Regions from separate parts of the Weizmannia sp. FSL K6-0777 genome, predicted to be linked through region 2. Evidence: predicted binding sites of a transcription regulator. Region 2 holds the regulator's gene; the other holds the start of a gene.

Region 1 (4,215 bases), 990 kb from region 2:
TGGCGGATTACGATGTGCAGTTCAGCGACGGGCGCCATTATATGGATTACGAAGGGGATACCAAATTTGTGGCGCAAACTGTCATGGACGCGGATGCGCTTATCATCGGCACGCCGGTTTTCCAGGCATCGATTCCGGCGACATTGAAAAATGTGTTTGACCTGCTGCCCGAAAAATCACTTCGGGATAAGGTGGCAAGCATCATTGTCACGGCCGGCTCACCGAAACATTATTTGATTGCCGAGCAGCAGATCAAGCCGATTTTGTCTTACATGCGGGCACAAATTGTCCAGTCTTATGTTTTTATAGAGGAAAAAGATTTTTACCAGAAAGAAATTGTCAATGAAGACGTCCTCTTGCGCATCAGCCGGCTTGTGGAGGACACCGTCATGCTTACGGAAACGTATGCAAAAATAAAAGAAGCAAAAGAAGCAGCGTACATCTCCCGCGATTAAAGCCGCGCACGTACCGGACGATTCAGAAAAGGGCGGACAGCTAAAACTGTCCGCCCTTTTCTAGCCGAACGAAAGAATGCTACGAAAAGAGAAGTTTTAATGCCATAAAGTTTCCTGTTGGTTAACTTTTTCCATCAAAGTCAACAGATAATCCATCGACAGGTATAAGTCAAGGAAATACAATGGCATTAAGAGGTGAACAGGATGAATGAACTGAATATTGGCAAATGCATCACCGCAAGCGAAAGGAAAATTACACCGGAACAGCCAAAAGGTTCTGTATTCAAGTGGGAAACGGGCAAAACTTTCCCCTGTTTTATGCAACGTAAATATGTGGAGTTATTAATAGAGAAAGGAGGGCACCGAATGTTACCATATTTTTTAACGAAAAAAAGGCAATTTATACTATTGATGTTGAGCCTATTGCTATCAGTTATTTTTTATTTTTTTATCGGTAGAGATATGGCTTTTCATCTTAACGGATATCTGCGCCCAGACTTTAGTGTAGACAAAAAAATGGGCCTGTTTATTTTTCCTGCTGGCATGGTGATCTGTCTTTTTTTAAAAGAAAAATATATCATTCCGAAATACTTTTTCTGCATGTTTTTCGTGATTCATTTATTCATTTTATTCATGACAGTGCTAATTAAACTTTTACCTTTCCTTTAAAAAAAGTGAAACTCAACCATCTATATCAAAATTAACAGACAATCCATCGACAGGGGTGGAACGGGGAAATACAATGGCGTGAAGAGGTGAATAGGATGAACGAACTACATATTGGCAAATGCATCATCCGCAAGCGAAAGGAAAAAGGCATTACACAAGAACAGCTTGCAAATTACATGGGTGTTTCAAAAGCCTCTGTATCCAAATGGGAAACAGGGCAAAGTTACCCGGACATTGTGATTCTCCCCAAGCTGGCAGCCTATTTTAATATTACCGTCGATGAACTGCTGGGCTATAAGCCGCAACTTTCAAAAGCGGAAATTAAAAAAATCTATCACAGGCTGTCGGCAGAATTTGCCCGGAAACCGTTTGAAGAAACTATGGAAGTGGTCAACCAACTTGTAAAAGAATACTACGCCTGTTTTCCATTCTTGCTTTCCATCGCGCAACTCTTAATGAACTACGCCAATTTGGCAAAAACAGAAGAGCAAAAACAAGAAGTGTATACGTTTTGCATTGACTTGTGCCGCAGGGTAAAGGAAGAGTGGACGGAAATTGGCGATTTAAAAACAGCAAACATATTGGAGGCGCTTTCTGAAATTGCGCTGGGGCATTATGACCAGACTATTTTGCTGTTAAAAAACAGTTTAGCTCCGTATATGGGGGAAGATGTGCTCCTCATCCAGGCCTATCAAATGAGAGGAGAGGAAGATCAGGCAGCCAGAACAGGGCAAATTTTCCTTTTTCAAAACATTTTGAGTACCTTACAGCTGTTGGTCCAAAACTTAGCCAGGGAGATGCAGGAACCAGCAAGATTTGAAAGAACGTACCGGATGGCAAAACACTTGATAGACGATTATGAATTGAAAAGCATCGGCACAAATGCTGCATTTACGGTCCATATTGTGGCTGCGCAAGGGTTTATCCAGCATCAGCAAAAAGAAAAAGCGCTTGAAGCCCTGGAACAATATGCAGAAACGGTTTGCAGCATCCCATTTCCTTTTAAACTGAGGGGAAACCGTTATTTTCCGGATGTCGAGCAATGGATAGAAGAAATAGGAATGATTGGTACCAACAGCCCGCGTGACGATGAAAGCATAAAAACGAGTTTCCTTTCACTGATTAAGGAAAATCCCGTTTTTGCAGCTCTCCGGGAAGAAAAAAGATACCAAAAACTGGTGAACGATATTCAATATAAACTGGGAATCGGCCGGGCGTAACTTCTCTGTTTCGACTGCAGCGGCTTGAAAAAGTATTGCCGAAATATAAAAATTTTTCAGATAAACGATTTTTCTCTTGATCATTCCCTCCCTGTCCATGTAAAATAAAAATAGCAAATAAATGTTCTCGTTTTTAAATTTGGGAGGGAGTGCCTTGTCTTTTTCATTTATCCATGCGGCTGATATTCATTTGGACAGCCCTTTGGCCGGCCTGGAGCAATACGAGGGGGCACCAGTGGAAAAAATCCGCGGTGCAACCCGTGAAGCATTTAAAAATTTGGTGGATGCGGCGATTGAACGGCAAGTCCATTTTCTCATCATTGCCGGCGATTTGTATGACGGCAACTGGAAAGATTACAATACCGGCCTATTTTTCACAAGCCAGATGGTGCGCCTGCAGAAAGAAGGCATTCCTGTTTTCCTCATCCGCGGCAACCATGATGCGGCCAATTTGATGACGAAATCTCTGAAACTGCCGGCCAATGTGCACGAATTTCCGGTCAAAGCGCCGGAAACGGTTACCCTTGATGCACTTGGCGTCGCCATTCACGGGCAAGGTTTTGCACAACGGGCAGTGGAAGAAAATCTTGTGAAGAACTATCCGCCGAAAAAAGAAGGCTATTTCAATATCGGCATTTTACATACAAGCGCGACGGGGCGTGAAGGGCATGAAAATTACGCGCCGTGCACGATAGAAGATATGATGGAGAAGCAGTATGATTATTGGGCGCTCGGCCATATCCATATGCGGGAATTGCTCCATCCGCATGATCCGGTGATTTTGTTCCCGGGAAATATCCAGGGACGGCATATCCGGGAGACAGGAGAAAAGGGCTGCACCTATGTGGAAGTAAAAGACGATACGATTGAAAAGATGGAACCCATCCCGCTTGATGTGTTGCGCTGGACATTATGCCCGGTTGATATGGGCGACATCGAAACGATGGACGGGCTCATGGACGCGGCCCGCAGTGCGCTTGAAAAGGCATACGGGGAAGCAGACGGGCGTTACTTGGCGGTGCGTTTTGAATTGGCCGGCGCAACGAAAATGCACAGGGAACTGATTGCAAAAAAAGACCTCCTCTTGAACCAGCTGCGTTCCATTGCGCTTGAGACAGGTTTCGGTGAAATCTGGGTGGAGAAAGTAAAAATCAAAACAACAGGACTGAACGATGCCGATGCCTTTTCCGATGAACAGTCGCCAATCGGGACGGTGCTAAAATTTATCCGCAGCACGGCCGAAAATGAAGAGATGCTTGAAGCGCTGCTGGATGAGTTCAGCGATATCCGCCAGGCCATTCCGCATGAACTGAAAGAAGGGGAAGACGGGTTTGATTTTTCCAACCCGGGCCTCGTCAAAAAGCGGATAAAAGATGTGGAAGACTTCATTCTTTATTCCTTAACGGAAACGGGGGCGGAAAAGGCATGAGATTTGATTATTTGAACCTGCTTGCTTACGGGCATTTTACTGACCAGATGCTTTCCTTTGATCCGGAGAAAAACTTCCATCTGCTGTTCGGGCCGAACGAAGCCGGAAAAAGCACAACACTCCGCTCGATTACGCATTTTTTATACGGATTTCCGCAAAAAACGAACGACGCTTTCCTCCATGGCAATACGAAATTAAGAATTGAAGGGCTTTTGCGCAACACAAAAGGGGAAGCCTTGCAGTTTACCCGCAGAAAAGGGAAAAAGAATACGGCACTTGACCCGGACGGCAACCCGGTCCCGGAAAATACGGTCGCGGCCTTTTTAAACCATATGCCGGAATCCCAGTTTTTAAATATGTTTGCCCTTGACCATGTCCGTCTTCGTGAAGGCGGCGAAAGCCTTTTGGAAAGCGGGGGCAATGCCGGGGAAAGTTTTTTCAC
Region 2 (4,215 bases):
TATTAAGGCAAGTGAAACCCATAACACAACTCTTTTACCATTTTGTATGGATTTTGTAAGAAAAAAGCAGAATGGTTTCCTTTTTAGTGCAGCTTTCTTTTTGTTTGGATTTGCTTAATTTTTTCAGGGGTAACGTCCTGGCCAGCCGGGTCAAGCACACGGACATTTTCAATCGTTTTTCTGAATGAAGAGCGGAACGCCTGCAAATACTCGCTTCGCAATTTTGACTGTTCCTTTGCTTCTTCACTTGTCAGGGCACCGGTTTTCGCTTTTTTCGCCAATTCGTTAATCCTTGCCATTTTTTCTTTTGAAAGCATATTTTCTCTCCTTTTATCCGTGATTGATGCCATCTTACTAAAATATGGACTCGTCTGCAACGAAAGCGCACCCGTGAAACCGGTTTTGGTACTATTTATCATGCCCCGTTTCCTCCATATATTCCCTGTAACGCCGGTGGACGGTTGCTTTTGAAACTTGGTAGCCGAAACCGCGCATTGTCGCAGCAATTTCCTGAAAAGTCAAGCCGTTATCCCGCAGGCGGATAATTTCTTCAACAGGCACTTCCTTTCGCTCCCTGCCGTCCGGATTCCGCTTCCCTTTTAAATTTTTTTCCGGGCGGTAGCCGTTTTTGACTGCACGCTCCATTCCCCTTTTAATTTTTAAGTTATGCAGCTTTCGCTGATACTCTTCAACCATGCTGACAATTTTCAGTACCATTGAATCGGATTCCGAAAGCTCCAATTCTCCGTTTTGCGCATAACAATATACTTTAACCCCTCTTTTATATAAAAAATGAAGCAATGCAATTTTTGCGTTTCCTCTTCCGATCCGTGTTTCATCCTGCACCAGTACGGCGTCAATCTTTTCATTTTCAATCGTATCAAGAAGATCAAGGATGCCGGGCCTGTCCAGGTCATAGCCGCTTGCCCGGTCACAGATCACCCCGGACACTTGAAAACCGTGGGAATCCGAAAGCTTCACCAGCTCTTCCCGCTGCCTCGCCAAGGAAGTTTCCTGGCTTTCTTTTTCCGTGCTTACTCTGCAATATAAAACAACTTTCATTTTTTCGTCTCCCGTTGTGATTTCATCGCAAGTTCCCTTTTATCATCGCTGAATTCATTTTTTTCTACCGGAATGACAATTTTTTCGCCGGCTTTGATCATGTTGCCGTCAATATCATTATGACGCTCAACCCAGCTGATAAATGCTTCCCTCGACATTTTGCCCTTTTCCGCATACTGTCCGGCGATGTTCCAAAGCGTCTCGCCCTCTGTGACGCTGATTTTGATATAGTGTGGGGATGGATCCCGCAGACTTCCAATCATGAAAAATCCGAAAACAAGCGTAAGCCCTGCTAAAATCATAACATAGTTATACTTTTTCCATAATCGTGACATCTCCATCTTCCTCCCGCGAATATTCGTTCGTCCAATCACCAGTTCTATTATAAAACGAACGCCTGTTTTTCGTCAACATTTTTTTCGAACTTACGTTTGTTTTATCTGCTGCAATGTGATATAATAATAGCAAATAATGGCATTCCTCCCGTAAGCGTCCCCATACGCAGCGCGGGTGCCAAACAAAACTGTGACGAGGTGAATAGAATGGCAAAACTATCAAAACGGCAACAGGCGATACTTGATTTCATCAAGCATGAAGTAAAAACAAAAGGTTATCCCCCTTCCGTGCGGGAAATTGGCCAGGCAGTCGGGCTTGCTTCCAGCTCAACTGTTCATGGCCATCTCGCAAGGCTTGAAAGCAAGGGGCTGATCAGGCGCGACCCTACAAAGCCGAGAGCGATTGAAATTTTGGACCATGATGAAGAAATACCAGCCCAAAATGTTGTCAATGTGCCTATTGTCGGAAAAGTAACAGCAGGCATACCGATTACAGCTGTAGAAAATATTGAAGAGTATTTTCCGCTTCCAGAACATCTTGTCCCGTCTGACGAGTCCGTCTACATGCTGGAAATTGAAGGGGACAGCATGGTGGATGCCGGGATTTTAAACGGCGATTATGTGATTGTCCGCTCCCAGCAGACGGCAAACAACGGGGATATCGTGGTCGCTATGACAGATGAAAATGAAGCGACAGTAAAAAGATTTTTCAAGGAAAAAGACTACTTCCGATTGCAGCCTGAAAACCAGACAATGGAACCGATCATATTGAAAAACGTCACCATTCTCGGCGTTGTCATCGGGCTGTACAGGCAAATGGTGCACTGATCAAAAAGAAGCAGTTTCGGCTGCTTCTTTTTTAATAGAGTATATGCGCGTTTGATAGCAAACATACCTGTGGCACGGATTTCTGGGCATTCAATCTATTTTCGGAGGAAAAATCGGGGAAATTAATGGGCATTGGGCGTTCGCCGCAAAAATGCCCGATAAACAAAAACCCCTCAAAGCCTTACGCTTCAAGGGGTTTCTTTCTTAATACATTTCAATATACTGGTCGCGTTCCCATTGGTGGACTTGTGTGCGGAACATATAAAATAGAAGAAAATCAATTCAAAACAATTCAATATGGTAGCCACTTCTTCGCTATTGCTCCCAAAATTAATGACTTTCCCTCAGTTCTTAAACCTGGCGAATGCGGGCCCGCCTGTGAGATCGATGAGCGAAAACTCCACATCATCCGGTTTTTGTAAAATTAGGCTTGTGATGAGGGATTTCATGATGACAGATTTTCCAAAACCCGTTGTTCTGGCTAAAATAAGGTGTTTCCGCATGTCGAAGTCGTGGTACAATTTTCGGCATGATTTTGACCAATAAGCACGGACCAGGTTCCCGGTTTTAAACAGTCCGTTGACCATAGAATTTTGAGTGACAACGGCTGCTTATACACCCGGATTTTTAGCAAACCGTCATAATACATTCCGATTTCCTTTTTGGCGGTCATTTTTTTCGCAAATATACTTTTGAGCTGTTTAATCACTGCCCGGTCTAATTTAAGGTTTTTCAGATCTTTGATCTACAGTTTCATCCGACGACTCACCAGACCAGCTTCCAAGCTCTTTGTTTGACAACATAGTCCTCGAAACTTCTGCCAATGGTATCCGACACCGGTATTCCGTGCCCCATTCGTAATCCCGTTTTTTGACTAGCTGTGTAGTGTACGTTTGTTTGCCATCTTTGACGTTTACCCCGATCAGCGAAAAAATCTCCTTTATTTAATCCGAGTCATCATTTGACAAACCATTTTTTGCCAAGTATGCTTTTGTCGCGATCCCGCCCACTCCTCCCTTCATCTGCAACACTCCTTTGTAAATTACGGAGTAATTTGTTGCTAAAATCAAGAAGTTCCAAAACGACCCACAAAGCATCGCTACGCGTGGATCTGGAATATTCCCGAACTACCTTCTCCAGCGGCATTTGATAAAGCAACGATCGGGAAGGTGGAAATATATCTTGTCCATACAAAATAACTTATGATTTTCTGAAAGAAATTTGTAAAGGTAAATAATAAACTTGTATCGAATTACATACAATGGGTGATGAGATTGAAGGATGATAATGTTATAGTTTTATTGGGAGCATGGATTAAGCAGTCAGGAATCGATCGCAAAGATATTTGTAATAAATTTGGGATTTCCGCAAATACCTTATCTAATTGGTGCACGGGAAAAACATATCCATCTGTTCCGCAGCTCCTAAAACTTTGCGAGCTCTTAAACGTAAAATTTGAGGACATATATAGGAAAAAGGAGGAAAACAAATGAGTGCATTTCTGGGGCTAATTGGAACCGCCGGCATAATAGTCAGTATCGTTTTAATGATTTTGGGGCGGGTTACTAAAAAGAAAAAACACGGATTGACAGTATTTTTAATATCTCTTGTGTTTTTTATCGCGGGGCTTGCTATCCCAAGCAACAATACGGGGGAAAAAGCCACCGATAAGAAAACTGTAAAAAACGTTTCGACCGCTCCAAAAGAAAATGCCGAGAAAAAGGAGGCCTCAAAGCAAATCAAGGATAAGGTAGCAACTGCCACAACTGCTGAAGAACCAACTCCAAAAAAGGAAGCTAACAAGACTAATGAAAATATTGGCGAAAGTACAGTAGCAGCACTGGAAAGTAACGACTTTATGAAATTTGTTAACGAATATAAAAAATTGGGTGGCAATAAAACAGCGGTATGGGATAAACAAATATATGGTAAAAAGGTAACTTGGACTGGAACAGTCGAACATGCAGGAACCAGTGAAGTATTTGTTTAT

What was found. The regulator LexA, encoded in region 2, represses DNA repair genes until DNA is damaged. The targets are predictions, from matches to a motif close to CGAACATATGTTCG.
Region 1: NST70_RS03525 (DNA repair exonuclease) is a predicted target of LexA. The motif match lies at 2,459-2,472, and genes of this name have one in related genera.

What each region holds. Positions count from the first base shown of each region.
Region 1 is NZ_CP151971.1:775,620-779,834, forward strand. Features, by position in the region: gene NST70_RS03510 (NADPH-dependent FMN reductase) at 1-455, shown strand, start outside; gene NST70_RS03515 (hypothetical protein) at 660-1,124, shown strand; gene NST70_RS03520 (helix-turn-helix transcriptional regulator) at 1,220-2,344, shown strand; gene NST70_RS03525 (DNA repair exonuclease) at 2,499-3,773, shown strand; gene NST70_RS03530 (AAA family ATPase) at 3,770-4,215, shown strand, end outside.
Region 2 is NZ_CP151971.1:1,763,680-1,767,894, forward strand. Features, by position in the region: gene NST70_RS08235 (DUF896 domain-containing protein) at 84-317, opposite strand; gene NST70_RS08240 (recombinase family protein) at 409-1,062, opposite strand; gene NST70_RS08245 (LysM peptidoglycan-binding domain-containing protein) at 1,059-1,397, opposite strand; gene lexA (transcriptional repressor LexA) at 1,605-2,225, shown strand; gene NST70_RS08255 (helix-turn-helix transcriptional regulator) at 3,494-3,718, shown strand; gene NST70_RS08260 (hypothetical protein) at 3,715-4,215, shown strand, end outside.